DNA from 4 places in the Pseudomonas sp. C9D1 genome. Region 4 is predicted to be linked to each of the others. Evidence: predicted binding sites of a transcription regulator. Region 4 holds the regulator's gene; each other region holds the start of a gene.
The links. Region 4 encodes sigma-54, which starts transcription at its own class of promoters, with help from an activator protein. Its sites were predicted from a motif close to ANTGGCATNNANNTTGCTNT; they were not measured.
Positions count from the first base shown of each region.

Region 1 (4,091 bases), on a different contig from region 4:
CCTTCCATGTCCCGCAGCGTGGCGTCCGGCTCGGGCACCAGGATGCGCAGCACCTGGTAGCCCAGCTCGCGGGGAATGGCGGCCGGCGGCAGCACGGCGGGGGCCGTTGGCTGGGCGGTCATGCCGTTGGAGGGCGCCAGTTCGATGCGCTCGGCATTGCCGGGCTTGGGCCGGTCGGTGAAGACGCGGTTACCTTCCTCGTCGACATAGGTGTAGACCTGGGCCATCGCCGGCAGGCTGGCGAACAACAGGCAGAGCAGGATCGTGCGCATGGGTTAGTTGGCTGGCTTCGGAGTGGGTTTCGGAGGGGGCGGCGGGCGCAGCGCCGGGCTGCTGGTGTTGACCCGCTGCACGGTGAAGGTGACGGTTTCGCTCTGTTGCACGACCTGGTCACCGGCCAGTACCTGGACCGCGAGGCTGTGCTCGCCACGGTCGGCGTTGACCACCTGCAGGCGCGGCACGTTGACCTTCTGGCCCGCGGGCTTGCCGTCCAGCAGCAGCTGCAGCTGATGGCCCGGGCGCAGGCGCGGAACCAGCTGCACGCCGACGGAGAAGGTGCCGTTGTTGGCGCGCAGGGCTTCTTCGCTGGGGGCGTCGGTCAGGCGGAGTTCCTTGTACGCCGCTTCCGCCGCCTGGTCTTTCGGGGTGGCGACCTGCGTCACGGGCTTCTGCGCTTCCACGGTGTTGGTGGTGGGCAGGCTGACCTCTTCGGTCTTGGTGCCATCCGGCGGCTGGTTGGTGAAGACGGTATTGCCGTTGGCGTCGGTGTACTTGTAGATCTGCGCCGTGGCGGGGAGCGTCAGCGACAGCAGCAGGCAGGCGAGCAGGAGGCGCATGGGCCGGTCTCCTCTGGATGATGCCGCTAAGCCTTGCACCCGCGCGCCAAGCTGGCAAGTTCGGCCTGATGCGGCTGTGCGGCGCAGCCGGAAAATCGCTCGGTTCGAGGGCGTTGTTGCACGCAATCCATGCCACAAAAAAAGAGGCCTCCCGAAGGAGGCCTCTCAGTCCGTGCCGCTTGCGCGGCACGTTGCCTATGCAGGCAGCGGGATCAGACGCTGTAGTACAGGTCGTATTCCAGCGGGTGCACGAAGGTGCGCACCTTGATTTCTTCTTCGCTCTTCAGCTCGATGTAGGCATCGATGAAGTCGTCGCTGAACACGCCGCCCTTGGTCAGGAACGCACGGCCCTTGTCCAGCTCTTCCAGCGCCTCTTTCAGGCTGCCGCAAACCTGCGGGATCTCTTTCGCCTCTTCCGGCGGCAGGTCGTACAGGTTCTTGTCGGCCGCATCGCCGGGGTGGATCTTGTTCTGGATGCCGTCCAGGCCGGCCATCAGCAGAGCGGCGAAGGCCAGGTAGGGGTTGGCAGCCGGGTCCGGGAAGCGCGCTTCGATGCGGCGTGCTTTCGGGCTGGACACGTACGGGATACGGATCGAGGCGGAACGGTTGCGGGCGGAGTAGGCCAGCATGACCGGGGCTTCGAAACCGGGAACCAGACGCTTGTACGAGTTGGTCGACGGGTTGGTGAAGCCGTTCAGGGCCTTACCGTGCTTGATGATGCCGCCGATGAAGTACAGGGCGGTATCGGACAGGCCGGCATAGCCTTCACCTGCGAAGGTGTTCTTGCCGTCCTTGCCGATCGACAGGTGCACGTGCATGCCCGAGCCGTTGTCGCCGTACAGGGGCTTCGGCATGAAGGTCGCGGTCTTGCCATAGGCATCGGCGACGTTGTGCACGCAGTACTTCAGGGTCTGAACTTCGTCAGCCTTGGCGACCAGGGTGTTGAACTTCACGCCGATTTCGTTCTGACCGGCAGTCGCCACTTCGTGGTGGTGAACTTCGATGACCAGGCCCATTTCTTCCATGGCATTACACATGGCAGTACGGATTTCGTGGTCGTGGTCGCACGGCGGAACCGGGAAGTAACCGCCTTTGACGGCCGGGCGGTGGCCCTTGTTGCCGCCTTCGACGTCCTGGTCGGTCATCCACGAGCCTTGCTCGGAGATGATCTTGAACATGGAGCCGGAGATGTCGGACTTGAACTTCACTTCGTCGAAGATGAAGAACTCGGGTTCCGGGCCGACGAAGACGGTGTCACCGATACCGGTGGTCTTCAGGTATTCCTCGGCGCGCTTGGCGATGGAGCGCGGGTCGCGATCGTAGCCTTGCATGGTGCTCGGCTCGATGATGTCGCAGACCAGGATCAGGGTCGGCTCTTCGGTGAAGGGGTCCAGTACGGCGGTGCTGTCGACCGGCAGCAGGATCATGTCGGAGGCTTCGATGCCTTTCCAGCCATGGATGGACGAGCCGTCGAACATCTTGCCGACTTCGAAGAACTCGTCGTCCAGCGCGTCGCGTGCCGGCATGGTCACGTGGTGCTGCTTGCCTTTGGTATCGGTGAAGCGCAGATCAACCCACTTCACGTCATGGTCTTTAATCAGTTGAAGCGACTTCGACATGGTGTCCTCCAGGTGGTCGGGGGTGGCTGTCGTGCGAGCCCCCCAATAAAAAGGTGAAGCCGGGGCGGCATAGTCCGCCAGGGCAACCTGCCTCACAAGGGAGCAAATTGCGTGCCAGTGCCCTGGAATGGGCAAAGGCCCTAGAACTCACGCGGGCCGGGGCCTGCCGATTGATTGTGTACAGTTTTGCGCACCAATTCCGTGCTCCGTGCGTCGAGATTGCACCCGTTTGGTGCGTCGCGAAGAGGTGTGATTGATTTTGGTCAAAGCTTGAACAATTTCCGCTATAATCCGCGCCCCTCTTTTTTCAGCGTCCCAGCCAGTGCTGTTTTCATGAAACTCATCATCAAGGTCTTCCCCGAAATCACCATCAAGAGCCGGCCGGTGCGCAAGCATTTCATCCGCCAGCTCGCGAAGAACATTCGCGTGGTCTTGCGTGATCTCGACCCGGAAGTCGAGGTGAGCGGCATCTGGGACAACCTGGAACTGGTCACGACGCAGACCGACCCCAAGCTCCTTGCGGAGATGATCGAGCGCCTCACCTGCACGCCCGGCATCACCCACTTCCTGGAGGTCAACGAGTACCCGCTCGGCGACTTCGACGATGTGCTGGAAAAGTGCAAGCTGCATTACGCCGACCAGATTCCCGGGAAGATCTTCTCCGTGCGCTGCAAGCGTGCCGGCAAGCACTCGTTCACCTCGATGGAGCTGGAGAGCCATGTCGGCAGCCGCCTGCGCCGTGAGTGCAACGCCGCCGGCATCTCGCTGAAGAACCCGGAAGTGGAAGTGCGCATCGAGGTGCGCGACCAGCGCCTGTTCGTCATCCACCACCAGCACGACGGCCTGGGCGGTTACCCGCTGGGCTCGCTGGAGCAGACCCTGGTGCTGATGTCCGGTGGTTTCGACTCCACCGTCGCCGCCTACCAGATGATGCGCCGCGGCCTGATGGCGCACTTCTGCTTCTTCAACCTTGGCGGTCGTGCCCACGAGCTGGGCGTGATGGAAGTGGCCCACTACCTGTGGGAAAAGTTCGGCCGCTCCCAGCGCGTGCTGTTCATCAGCGTGCCCTTCGAGGAAGTGGTGGCCGAGATCCTCGGCAAGGTCGACAACAGCCAGATGGGCGTGATCCTCAAGCGCATGATGCTGCGGGTTTCCACGCGCATGGCCGAGCAACTGCGCATCGAGGCGCTGGTCACAGGCGAAGCCATTTCCCAGGTGTCCAGCCAGACCCTGCCGAACCTCTCGGTGATCGACTCGGCCACCGACATGCTGGTGCTGCGCCCGCTGATCGCCAGCCACAAGCAGGACATCATCGACACCGCCACCCGGATCGGCACTGCCGAGTTCGCCAAGCACATGCCCGAATACTGCGGCGTGATCTCGGTGAACCCCACCACCCGCGCCAAGCAGAGCCGCATCGAGTACGAAGAGACGCAGTTCGACATGGCCGTGCTGGAACGCGCCATCGAGCGCGCGCGCCTGATCCCCATCGACCGGGTGATCGACGAGCTGGGCCAGGACCTGAAGGTGGAGGAGGTGAGCGAGGCTCTGCCGGGGCAGATCGTCATCGACATCCGCCACCCCGACGCCCAGGAAGATGAACCGCTGGAGCTGGCGGGCATCGAAGTCCAGGCCA
Region 1 is NZ_JBSZIE010000002.1:2,959,592-2,963,682, reverse strand. Features, by position in the region: gene ACXI0U_RS21800 (DUF4124 domain-containing protein) at 1-272, opposite strand, end outside; gene ACXI0U_RS21795 (DUF4124 domain-containing protein) at 276-836, opposite strand; gene glnA (glutamate--ammonia ligase) at 1,049-2,455, opposite strand; gene thiI (tRNA uracil 4-sulfurtransferase ThiI) at 2,789-4,091, shown strand, end outside.
Region 1: the regulator sigma-54 is predicted to act here: its motif matches at 2,555-2,574, upstream of glnA (glutamate--ammonia ligase).

Region 2 (4,091 bases), 980 kb from region 4:
CGGCAAGGCGTGCGGCGTAGCCGGCGTTCGCCCGGGCACCTACTGCGAGCCGAAGATGACCACCGTCGGTTCCCAGGACACTACTGGCCCGATGACCCGCGACGAGCTGAAAGACCTGGCGTGCCTGGGCTTCTCCGCCGACCTGGTGATGCAGTCCTTCTGCCACACCGCCGCGTACCCGAAACCCATCGACGTCACCACCCACCACACCCTGCCGGACTTCATCCGCACCCGTGGCGGCGTGTCCCTGCGTCCTGGCGACGGCATCATCCACAGCTGGCTGAACCGCATGCTGCTGCCTGACACCGTCGGCACCGGTGGCGACTCCCACACCCGCTTCCCGATCGGCATCTCCTTCCCGGCCGGTTCCGGCCTGGTGGCCTTCGCCGCCGCCACCGGCGTCATGCCGCTGGACATGCCCGAATCCGTTCTGGTGCGTTTCAAAGGCAAGCTGCAGCCCGGTATCACCCTGCGTGACCTGGTCCATGCGATCCCCTACTACGCCATCCAGAAAGGCCTGCTGACCGTCGAGAAGAAGGGCAAGATCAACGCCTTCTCCGGCCGCATCCTGGAAATCGAAGGCCTGGACGACCTGACCGTCGAGCAAGCGTTCGAGCTGTCCGACGCCTCCGCCGAGCGTTCCGCTGCGGGCTGCACCATCAAGCTGCCGGAAAAGGCCATCGCCGAGTACCTGCAGTCCAACATCACCCTGCTGCGCTGGATGATCGGCGAAGGCTACGGCGATGCCCGCACCATGGAACGTCGCGCCCAAGCGATGGAAGCCTGGCTGGCCAACCCGCAGCTGATGGAAGCCGACAAGGACGCCGAATACGCCGAGATCATCGAGATCGACCTGGCCGACGTGAAAGAGCCGGTTCTCTGCGCTCCGAACGACCCGGACGATGCCCGCCTGCTCTCCACCGTTGCCGGCGACAAGATCGACGAAGTGTTCATCGGTTCCTGCATGACCAACATCGGCCACTTCCGCGCTGCCGGTAAGCTGCTGGACAAGGTCAAGGGCTCGATTCCGACCCGCCTGTGGCTGTCGCCGCCGACCAAGATGGACCAGCACCAGCTGACCGAGGAAGGCTACTACGGCATCTACGGCAAGGCCGGCGCGCGCATGGAAATGCCGGGCTGCTCGCTGTGCATGGGTAACCAGGCACGCGTAGCGTCGAACTCCACCGTGGTTTCGACCTCCACCCGTAACTTCCCGAACCGCCTGGGCGATGGTGCCAACGTGTACCTGGCCTCCGCCGAGCTGGCAGCCGTCGCGTCCATCCTGGGCAAGCTGCCGACCGTCGAGGAGTACATGGAATACGCGAAGAGCATCGACAGCATGGCTGCCGACGTTTACCGCTACCTGTCCTTCGACCAGATCGCCGAGTACCGCGAAGCCGCTGCGAACGCCAATATCCCGGTCGTTCAAGCCTAAGCCTCACCGGCCATGAAGAAGCCCCGCCCCGTGCGGGGCTTTTTTATGGGCGCGATTTGCGCCGAACACCACACTCACAAACCCCGCGGGAGCGAATTCATTCGCGAAACTCTTCGCTGCCCCAGGTCCGCCGAACCGAGAACCGAACCGAAGAAACGCCATCTCGCCGAACCGTGCCGCACACCACGAATTCACCCTCTCCCGCCTTGCCAGCCCACCGCCAGCGGCTATGTTCCAAGGAGAAGCGCCCAACCGCTCATTCCAAGGAGTACCACCATGAAGAAGCACTGGATTCTCATCGCCCTCTGCCTGGTCGGCCTGGCCGGCTGCTCCAGCGAATACCTGATCAACACCACCGACGGCCAGATGCTCACCAGCGATGGCAAGCCGCACCTGGATGAAGACACCGGCATGCTCGAGTTCGAAGACAGCGAAGGTCGCAAGCAGCAGATCCCGCAGACCCAGGTGAAACAGATCATCGAACGCTGATCCGCCCCGCTCCACCCAGGCCCCCGCTCCGGCGGGGGCTTCGCTTTCCGCCCCTGGCACATCGCTTGCTTTGCCCAAGGCATCAGGCCCGCTCCAACGGCGGAGCGGGCCACCGGACAATGGCGTCGTCATCGGCCATCGCAGCCCGCGATCCGCCGTGGCGACGCCTTTTTGTTGATGGGAAGGCGACAGCATGAGCGACAACCGACTGCACACACGCACCGACAACCTGGCCTGGGTCGCCGGCAGCGACGCACCTGAAAAGAGCACGCTGGACCTCGGTTTCATGGCCCTCACCGACTCCGCCTCGCTGATCGTCGCCGCCACCCAGGGCTTCGCCCAGCCCTATGGGCTCACCCTCAACCTCAAGCGCCAGGCTTCCTGGGCCACCCTGCGCGACAAGCTGCTGTCCGGCGAGCTGGACGCCGCCCAGGCACTCTACGGCCAGGTCTACGGCATCCACCTGGGCATCGGCGGCACGGCCACCGACATGGCCATCCTCATGGGTCTGTGCCAGAACGGCCAGGCCATCAACCTCTCCGAACCGTTACGGCGCGCCGGCGTGACCACTGCCGAGGCACTGGCCGCCCACGTGCGCCAAGGTGGTGCACGGCTGACCTTCGCCCAGACCTTCCCCACCGGCACCCACGCCATGTGGCTGGCCTATTGGCTGGCCGCCCAGGGCATTCACCCGCTGCACGACGTCAGCAGCGTGGTGGTGCCGCCTTCGCAGATGGTCGCCCACCTGCAGGCCGCACGCATTGACGGCTTCTGCGCCGGCGGCCCCTGGGGCGCGCTCGCGGTGGACCAGGGCCAGGGCTTCACCCTCGCCACCAGCCAGATGATCTGGCCCGACCACCCGGAGAAGGTCCTCGGCGTCACTGCCGCCTTCGCCGACGCCTACCCGAACACCGCCCGCGCGCTGACCATGGCGGTGCTCGAAGCCAGCCGCTTCATCGAGCAGAGCCTGGAAAACCGCCGCAGCACCGCCCAGTTGATCAGCGGCGCCGAGTACATCGACGCCCCGCTCTCGGCCATCGAGCCACGCTTCCTCGGCCACTACCGCGACGGTCTCGGCAACACCTGGGAAGACGCCCACCCGCTGCGCTTCTTCGACGGCGGCCGGGTCAACCTGCCCTACCTCTCCGACGGCATCTGGTTCATGACCCAATTCCGCCGCTGGGGCCTGCTGCGCGATGACCCGGACTACCTCGGCGTCGCCCGCCAGGTGCAGCGCCTCGACCTCTACCGCCAGGCCGCCGCAGCCCTCGGTATCGAAGCGCCCGCCGAGATGCGCAGCGCCACGCTGATGGACGGCATCACCTGGGATGGCAGCGACCCGGCCGGCTATGCACGCAGCTTCCGCCTGCACGCCCTCGCCGGCACGTCTTCCGCCCTCGCCCTGTAACCGGACGGCCACCCTATGCTGCGCATCCTTCTGATCAACGACACCGCAAAGAAAGTCGGCCGCCTGCGCGCCGCCCTGGTCGAGGCCGGCTTCGAGGTCATCGACGAATCCGGGCTGACCATCGACCTGCCCGCACGGGTCGAAGCCGTGCGCCCCGACGTGGTGCTCATCGACACCGAATCCCCCGGCCGTGACGTCATGGAACAGGTGGTGCTGGTCAGCCGCGACCAGCCCCGCCCCATCGTCATGTTCACCGACGAGCACGACCCGGGCGTGATGCGCCAGGCCATCCAGGCCGGCGTCAGCGCCTACATAGTCGAGGGCATCCACGCCCAGCGCCTGCAGCCCATCCTCGACGTCGCCATGGCCCGCTTCGAAAGCGACCAGGCCCTGCGCGCGCAGCTCAACGCCCGCGAGCAGCAACTGGCCGAACGCAAGCGCGTGGAACTGGCCAAGGGGCTGCTGATGAAGATGAAGAACTGCAACGAGGAAGACGCCTATACGCTGATGCGCCGCCAGGCCATGAGCCGCCAGCAGAAGCTCGTCCAGGTCGCCGAGCAGATCATCGCGATGCACGACATGCTCGGGCACTGAGGGGCAACTGTACGGGTGGGAGTTGTAACTGTTCTGCTGTCCGGGGTCCGTCGACCGCGACTGTACGGCCATCGCCGGCGTGGCGTGTATCTGCTGGCACGCCGTGGCGACGGCTAAGGTAAGCCCATCGCAGCCACCGCCCGGACACGCCCATGGACACCGAAC
Region 2 is NZ_JBSZIE010000001.1:1,522,375-1,526,465, reverse strand. Features, by position in the region: gene acnB (bifunctional aconitate hydratase 2/2-methylisocitrate dehydratase) at 1-1,435, shown strand, start outside; gene ACXI0U_RS07060 (YgdI/YgdR family lipoprotein) at 1,712-1,924, shown strand; gene ACXI0U_RS07055 (CmpA/NrtA family ABC transporter substrate-binding protein) at 2,118-3,332, shown strand; gene ACXI0U_RS07050 (ANTAR domain-containing response regulator) at 3,348-3,926, shown strand; gene ACXI0U_RS07045 (pyridoxal phosphate-dependent decarboxylase family protein) at 4,079-4,091, shown strand, end outside.
Region 2: the regulator sigma-54 is predicted to act here: its motif matches at 1,977-1,996, upstream of ACXI0U_RS07055 (CmpA/NrtA family ABC transporter substrate-binding protein).

Region 3 (4,091 bases), 1.1 Mb from region 4:
GTCGGGTCGGCCGGGTCGAACGGCGTCTTGGTGGGCACCGTGTTGGTGGAGTTCAGGTTGAACGGCTGGGTAATGGTGGTGGTGGCCTTGGGCTGCTGGTTGTTGGTCTGGATCACCAGATCGCCCACTACGCCGCTTTGCAGCGCACCGTTGGCATCCACCGAGTAGCCCTGCAGGCGATAGCCGTTGTTGTCGACGATATTGCCGTTCTTGTCGGTGCCGAAGTAGCCGGCACGGGTGTAGCTGATGGCGCCGTTGTTGCTGGTGATGAAGAAGCCGTTGCCGTTCACCGCCAGGTCCAGGGCGTTCTCGGTGTAGTCGATGGTGCCCTGGTTGTAGAGCTGGGCGACGTTGCCCAGCAGCACGCCGCTGCCGATGGTCTTGCTACCGGAGCCGAGCACGGACGCCGAGTACAGGTCCTGGAATTCGCCACGGGACTGCTTGAAGCCCACGGTGCCGGCGTTGGCGATGTTGTTGCCAGTGATATTGAGGTCACTGGAGGCGGCGCGGATGCCGCTGAGTCCGATATTGAAAGACATGGGATGCTCCTGTAACGCCGGCGCCGCCGACGATTATTGACCGATGACCTTGACCTTGGAGAGTGCGACGCTGCCCAGCCCGGCGAGGTTGAGCGTCATCTCGCCGCCATTCAGGCCGAGGGTGACGCTGTCCACGTTCGCCGGCAGGTTGGTGGACATCGCCACCGTCTTGCCGTCGATGGCCGCCTCGGCCTGGAAGGTGTAGGTGCCGTTGGGTGCAACGGCTCCGCTCGAATCCTTGCCGTCCCACATGAAGCTGACCTGGCCGGCGCTCTGGGCGCCCAGGTTGATGCGGTTGACGGCGTTGCCCTTGCTGTCCAGCACGTTGACGTAGACGTTGGTGCTGGCGCCGGTGAGGTTGACGCTGCCCTTCATGGTCTCGCTGGTGTCCACCACCGCCTTGTTGGTGGTGACGATGACCTTGCGACCGACCAGGGACGAAGCCTGCAGCGCCTGGGATGACTGGGTGCTGGAAAGAATGGTGTTCACACTCTTGTTCAGGTTATCCAACCCCTCGACCGTACTGAACTGGGCCAACTGCGCCACGAACTCGCTGTTGGTCTGCGGGTCCAGCGGGTTCTGGTTATTCATCTGTGCCACCAGCAACTGAAGGAACTGGTCCTTGCCCAGTTCCTTGGACTTGGCGGTGTCCTTGAGTTTGTACTGGTCCAGTACCGAGGTACTGGTAGTGGCGCCTACGTCAACGCTCATCTGGTCGCTCCCTCACGCAATCACTGACCCAGGGTCAGCACGCGCTGCATCATCTGTTTGGCGGTGTTCATCATTTCGACGTTGGTCTGGAAGGCACGGCTGGCAGAAATCATGTCGGCCATCTCCTCCACCACGTTGACGTTGGGGTAGTACACGTAGCCGTCGGCGTTGGCGGCCGGATGGTTCGGCTCGTAGCGCGGGGTGAGCGCGCTCTGGTCTTCGATCACGCCCAGCACCTGCACGCCACGGCCGGATTCGTCTTCGCCGGCGAACAGCGAGCTGCTGCCACTGCCGCTCTCGCTGTTGAGCTGGCTCTGGAACATGGTGGCGAACACCGGGTGGCGAGCGCGGTAGGTCTGGTTGAGGCTGGAGGACACCGTCTCGGCGTTGGCGATGTTGCTGGAGATGGTGTTCAGGCGAGTGCTCTGAGCGCTCATCCCGGTGCCGGCAATGTTGAAGACGCTGGACAGTGACATGGTGGTGTTCTCCCTTATTCGCCGCGCAGGGCAGCGACCAGCCCTTTGAATTTGCTATTGAGCATCGTGAAGCTGGCCTGGAACTGCATGGAGTTCTCGGTGTAGGTCGATTGTTCCTGCTGCAGGTCGACGGTGTTCTGGTCGATCGAGGGCTGGAACGGAATCCGGTACTTCAGGCTTTCGTCGAACAGGCTGGCGCCTTCGGCAGCGATGTGACGCTGGTTGGTCAGGTTGGCATGGAAGGTGCCCTTGCTGTTCTCCACCTGCTGCTGGAGCACAGCCTTGAAGTCCAGGTCACGCGCCTTGTAGTTGGGCGTGTCGGCGTTGGCGATGTTGTTGGCCAGCACTTCGGCACGCTGGGTGCGGAAGCTGAGGGCCTTTTCATGGATGCCGAGGGCGCTTTCGAAGCTGATGCTCATGTCTCTAACCTTTGCCGGCTGGCAATGTCGGTTTACCTGCATGACATTCAGCAAAGGCTGTGCCAACTTTTAAATCCCTTTATTTTCAATGGCTTGAGATAAATCCTCGCAGCAATCGAGGCGGCAACGGCAAGGCATTACCGCTTTTGCCGGTGCCGGCGGCAACGCGGACGAGCGGTCTTGCCGCTGAGCGGCAATGGCCGGCAGCGGTGATTGCCGCCCCGCCCTCTCCTTTCATCTGCGTGGTCTAGGCTTTGGTTTCCGTCTGGCGGCAGCCGCTGTGCAACGCCGCCATCACCCCTTGATCGACGAACCCGAGGAGATCGAAATGCCCATCGAAAAAGCCCTGTATCGCGCCTACGCCGAAGCCTACGGTGGCCGTGAAGGCCGTGCCGTATCGTCCGATGGAGTACTGGATGTGAAACTCACCACGCCCAAGGAGCTGGGTGGCGCGGGCGGCGAAGGAACCAACCCGGAGCAGCTGTTCGCCGCCGGCTACTCGGCGTGCTTCCTCGGCGCCATCAAGTTCGTCGCCGGCAAGCAGAAGGTCAGCCTGCCGGACGACGCCTCCATCGAAGGCATCGTAGGCATCGGCACCCTGCCCACCGGCTTCGGCATCGAAGTGGAGCTGCGCATCTCCCTGCCCGGCATCGACAAGGCCGTGGCCCAGGACCTGGTCGACAAGGCCCATGTGGTCTGCCCCTACTCCAACGCCACCCAAGGCAATATCAACGTCACCCGCACACTGGTTTGAGCCCGCCCGCAGGCAAATAAAGCAGGCCAATAAAAAGGGAGGCTTTCGCCTCCCTTTCCCATGTCGCGCTACCCGGTCATTTGACCTTGTAGATGATCCCCGGGCTGCACTGCACCATCTGGTACAGCTCCGGCAGGCCATTGAGCGCCTCGGACGCACCTAGAAACAGATAGCCACCGGGCTTCAGCGTCGCGTGGATGCGCGTGAGGATGTCCTTCTTCACCTCGGCGGAGAAGTAGATCAGCACGTTGCGGCAGAACACGATGTCGAACTTGCCCAGCGCCGCGTAGCTGTCCAGCAGGTTCAGCGCACGGAACTCGACACGGTTGCGGATCGCCGGCTTGACCACCCAGCGCCCCGGCCCCTTGGGGTCGAAGTAGCGGGTGAGGCGTTCCTGGGAAAGCCCGCGCCCCATCGCCAGGCTGTCGTACTCGCCGGCCTTGCAGGCGGCGAGCATCGAGCTGGACAGGTCGGTGGCGACGATGCGCACGCCGGCCTTGAGCTGGCCCAGGTTGACCTTCTCGAACTCGTCGATCGCCATGGACAGGGAGAACGGCTCCTGCCCGGAAGAGCTGGCGGCCGACCAGATGCGCAGCGGCTGGTTCGGCGAGGCCTTGATCATTTCCGGCAGCACCCGGCTCTTCAGTACTTCGAAGGGGTAGGTGTCGCGAAACCACAAGGTCTCGTTGGTGGTCATGGCATCGACGACCTGCTCGCGCAGGCCGCCACGCGGGGAACCCTGGATCTTCTGTATCAGCTCACCCAGCGACTTGATGCCGTTCTGTTCCATCAGCTTGTTAAGGCGGCTGGATACCAGGTACTGCTTGTTGCTTCCCAGCAGGATGCCGCAGGTTTTTTCCAGGAAGATCCGGAACTGCTCGAAATCCAAGTTACCTGAAGACACTAGGCCCGCCTCATTCATATCTGTTTCCTGGGGGAATCATCCCTCAGCCGCCATCCGCGATTCTGATCCGCTCGATCACACGTGCAGCCAGGTCATCGGGTCGGAACTTGGCGAGGAAATCATCCGCGCCGACCTTCTTCACCATCGCCTGGTTGAACACGCCGGAGAGCGAAGTATGCAGGAGGATGTGCAGTTTCTGCATTCTCGCATCGCCTCGGATCTCCGCCGTCAACGTATAACCGTCCATTTCCGGCATCTCGATGTCGGAGATGATCATCAGCAGCTCCT
Region 3 is NZ_JBSZIE010000001.1:1,632,820-1,636,910, reverse strand. Features, by position in the region: gene flgE (flagellar hook protein FlgE) at 1-539, opposite strand, end outside; gene flgD (flagellar hook assembly protein FlgD) at 573-1,250, opposite strand; gene flgC (flagellar basal body rod protein FlgC) at 1,271-1,726, opposite strand; gene flgB (flagellar basal body rod protein FlgB) at 1,741-2,145, opposite strand; gene ACXI0U_RS07575 (organic hydroperoxide resistance protein) at 2,474-2,899, shown strand; gene cheR (protein-glutamate O-methyltransferase CheR) at 2,976-3,803, opposite strand; gene ACXI0U_RS07565 (chemotaxis protein CheV) at 3,847-4,091, opposite strand, start outside.
Region 3: the regulator sigma-54 is predicted to act here: its motif matches at 2,193-2,212, upstream of flgB (flagellar basal body rod protein FlgB).

Region 4 (4,091 bases):
AGCGTTTCAGCTCTTTCGGGCCCGGTATCTGTACCGGGCTTTCCGTCACTCGCCTTCGTCAAACCTATTGTTGATCAACTCGATCAGTGCGTTGAGCGCATCGTCGTCCTGCTCGCCTTCGGTGTGCAGGTGAATGTTGGTGCCCTTGCCGGCGGCGAGCATCATCACGGCCATGATGCTTTTGCCGTCCACCAGGCTTTCCGGGGTGCGGCCTACGCGAATCTGGCAGGGGTAGCGCCCGGCGACGCCAACGAACTTGGCCGCGGCGCGGGCATGCAGCCCCAGTTTGTTGATGATGGTGATTTCACAGGCTGGCATCGCGGCGGGGATCCTTTAACTGAGGTCGCGGTGGCGAACCTGGACGTTCTTCAGGTTGGGTTTGAGTGCCTGGCCGAGGCGTTCGGCGAGGTACACGGAACGGTGGTGACCGCCGGTGCAGCCGATGGCGACAGTGACATAGGCGCGGTTGCTGGCGGCGAAGCGCGGCAGCCATTTGTTCAGGTAGCCGAGGATGTCCTGGTACATCTCCTCGACATCCGGCTGCGCGGCCAGGTATTCGGCGACATTGGCGTCCAGGCCTGAGTTATCGCGCAGCTCGGGCTTCCAGTAGGGGTTGGGCAGGCAGCGCACGTCGAACACCAGGTCCGCATCCACCGGCATGCCGCGCTTGAAGCCGAAGGATTCGACGAGGAAGGCGGTTCCCGGCTCGGGCTTGTTCAGCAGGCGCAGCTTGATGCTGTCGCGCAGCTGGTACAGGTTGAGGTGGGTGGTGTCGATCTTCAGGTCAGCCAGGTCGGCGATGGGGGCGAGCAACGAGGCTTCGTCGAGGATGGCCTCGGCGAGGGAGCGGTCTTCGTTGGTCAGCGGGTGGCGCCGGCGGGTTTCCGAGAAGCGCTTGAGTAGCGTTTCGTCATCCGCGTCCAGGTACAGCACATCGCAGTGGATGTGGCGGGCGCGGGCCTCTTCGAGGAGTTCGGGAAAACGCTTGAGCTGGCTGGGCAGGTTGCGCGCGTCGATGGAGACGGCGACCTGGGGGTGCAGCAACTCGGTCTGCAGCAGCGCGCGCTCGGCCAGTTCGGGGAGCAGGCCGGCGGGCAGGTTGTCGATGCAGTAGAAGCCATTGTCCTCGAGAACGTCGAGGGCGGTGCTCTTGCCTGAGCCTGAACGGCCGCTGACGATGATCAGGCGCATGGCAAGGTCCTAGCGTCCGTTCTGGACGTCCACTACCACCTGGTACAGGCTGTCGCTGCTCTGCGTCTGACGCAGGCGGTCACGCACCTCGGTGCGGTCCAGCATGCTGGCGATCTGGCGGAGCAGTTCCAGGTGTTCATCGGTGGCGGCTTCGGGGACCAGAAGCACGAAGAGCAGGTCCACCGGGGCGCCGTCGATGGCGTCGAAGTCCACGGGGGCGTCCAGGCGCAGCACGGCGCTGATGGGCGCGGTGCAGCCGGGAAGCCGGCAATGGGGGATGGCGATACCGTTGCCGAATCCTGTCGAGCCGAGTTTCTCCCGGGCGACCAGGCTTTCGAAGATATCTTGCGAGTCGAGGTCGGGAAGTTCGCGAGCAACCAGGTTGGCGATCTGTTCCAAGACACGTTTTTTGCTGCCGCCCGGCACGTTCACGAGGGAACGGCCGGGGGTCAGGATTTGCTCAAGTCGGATCATAGGAAGGGGAATGTCAGCGGGCGGTGGCGCCCTGCTGGCGGTTCAGCTGCTTTTCCTTGTGTTTGATCAGTTGACGGTCGAGTTTGTCGGTGAGCAGGTCGATGGCCGCGTACATGTCTTCATGCTCCGCATTGGCTACGACCTCACCACCGGCGATGTGCAGGGTGGCTTCGATCTTCTGCTTCAGTTTCTCCACCTGCATGATCACCTGCACATTGGTGATTTTGTCGAAGTGGCGCTCCAGTTTGTCGAACTTCTCGACAACGTAGTCGCGCAGGGCGTCGGTCACATCCAGTTGATGTCCACTGATGTTGACTTGCATACCGCTTTCTCCTTATTGCCCGTGTGTAAGAGACAGGCTAACGGGCCTGCCACCGGAACACTTTGGCGTGGATCAATCCGCGTCACATCAGCCGCTTGCGTTCGCTCGAAGGCGCTATCCCGAGGGATTCCCGGTACTTGGCGACTGTGCGGCGGGCCACTTGGATACCCTGTGCTTCCAGTAAACCAGCGATCTTGCTGTCGCTCAACGGCTTTTTGGCATTTTCCGCAGCGACCAGTTTTTTGATGATCGCGCGGATGGCGGTAGACGAGCATTCACCGCCTTCGGAGGTGCTGACGTGGCTGGAGAAGAAGTATTTCAGTTCGTATATGCCACGCGGGGTGTGCATGAATTTCTGGGTGGTGACGCGTGAGATGGTCGACTCGTGCATGCCCACTGCCTCGGCGATGTCGTGCAGGACGAGGGGCTTCATCGCCTCGTCGCCGTACTCGAGGAAACCGCGCTGGTGCTCGACGATCTGGGTGGCGACCTTCATCAGCGTTTCGTTGCGGCTTTGCAGGCTCTTGATGAACCAGCGGGCTTCCTGCAGCTGATTGCGCATGAAGGTGTTGTCGGCGCTGGAGTCGGCACGGCGGACGAAGCCGGCGTAGTGCGGATTGACGCGCAGGCGCGGGACGGCTTCCTGGTTCAGTTCCACCAGCCAGCGTTCATTGTGCTTGCGCACGATGACGTCCGGCACGACGTACTCGGGTTCGCTGGCTTCGATCTGCGAGCCGGGGCGGGGGTTGAGGCCCTGGATCAGCTCGATCACCTGGCGCAGCTCGTCTTCCTTGAGCTTCATGCGGCGCATGAGCTGGCTGTAGTCGCGGCTGCCGAGAACATCGAGATAGTCGCCAGCCAGGCGTTGCGCCTCGCTCAGCCATGGGGTCTTGGCGGGCAGTTGGCGCAGTTGCAGGAGCAGGCACTCGCGCAGGTCGCGGGCGCCGACGCCGGCGGGCTCGAATTGCTGGATGCGGTGCAGGACGACTTCCACCTCGTCGAGTTCGATCTCGAGCTCGGGGTCGAAGGCTTCCACGACTTCCTCGAGGGTTTCCTCCAGGTAGCCGTCATTGTTGATGCAGTCGATCAGGGTGACGCCGATCAGGCGATCGGTATCGGACATGGGGGCCAGGTTCAGCTGCCACAGCAGGTGGCTTTGCAGGCTCTCGCCCACCGAGGTGCGGGACGTGAAGTCCCACTCGTCGTCATCGGAGCTGGGGAGGCTGCTGGCGCTGGTCTGGTAGACGTCTTCCCAGGCGGTGTCGACGGGCAGTTCGCTGGGGATGCGTTCGTGCCATTCGCCGTCTTCGAGGCTTTCGCTCTCCGAAGTGGGGACGCTGGATTCCTGGAAGCTGGATTCCTGGCTGGCGGAGTTGGGCAGTTGCTCGCTTTCTGCCATGGGGTCGGAGTTGTCGAAGTCTTCTCCTTCCTCCTGGCGTTCGAGCATGGGATTGGACTCCAGGGCCTCCTGGATTTCCTGCTGCAGATCCAGGGTGGACAGTTGGAGTAGGCGAATGGCCTGTTGCAGCTGCGGGGTCATCGTCAGCTGCTGGCCCATCTTCAGGACTAGCGATGGTTTCATGGCAGAGGGCTTAGCACCTTATTCGCCGGCGCACATGCGCCATCCACTACAGGGCGCCGAAGCGCCACCAGGAAGCAAATTATATGCCTGACCTTGAATGATTTTTCTACTGCCCGCAACATTTTGCGCGCAGGGCTGGTCCGTCAGAGGCGGAATTCGTGCCCCAGGTAGACTTCCTTGACCAGTTGGTTGGCCAGGATCTCTTCTGCACTGCCTTCGGCGATGAGCTGGCCATCATTCACGATGTAGGCGGTTTCGCAGATATCCAGTGTCTCGCGGACGTTGTGGTCGGTGATCAGCACGCCGATCCCCTTGGCCTTGAGGTGATGGATGATCTGTTTGATGTCGCCCACGGAAATCGGGTCGACACCGGCAAAGGGTTCGTCGAGCAGGATGAACTTGGGGGCGGTGGCCAGGGCGCGGGCGATTTCCACGCGACGACGCTCACCACCGGACAGGCTCATGCCGATGCTGTCGCGGATGTGGCTGATGTGGAACTCCTGCAGCAGGCTCTCCAGTTCG
Region 4 is NZ_JBSZIE010000001.1:538,684-542,774, forward strand. Features, by position in the region: gene ACXI0U_RS02490 (HPr family phosphocarrier protein) at 46-318, opposite strand; gene rapZ (RNase adapter RapZ) at 334-1,191, opposite strand; gene ptsN (PTS IIA-like nitrogen regulatory protein PtsN) at 1,201-1,665, opposite strand; gene hpf (ribosome hibernation-promoting factor, HPF/YfiA family) at 1,679-1,987, opposite strand; gene ACXI0U_RS02510 (RNA polymerase factor sigma-54) at 2,070-3,569, opposite strand; gene lptB (LPS export ABC transporter ATP-binding protein) at 3,713-4,091, opposite strand, start outside.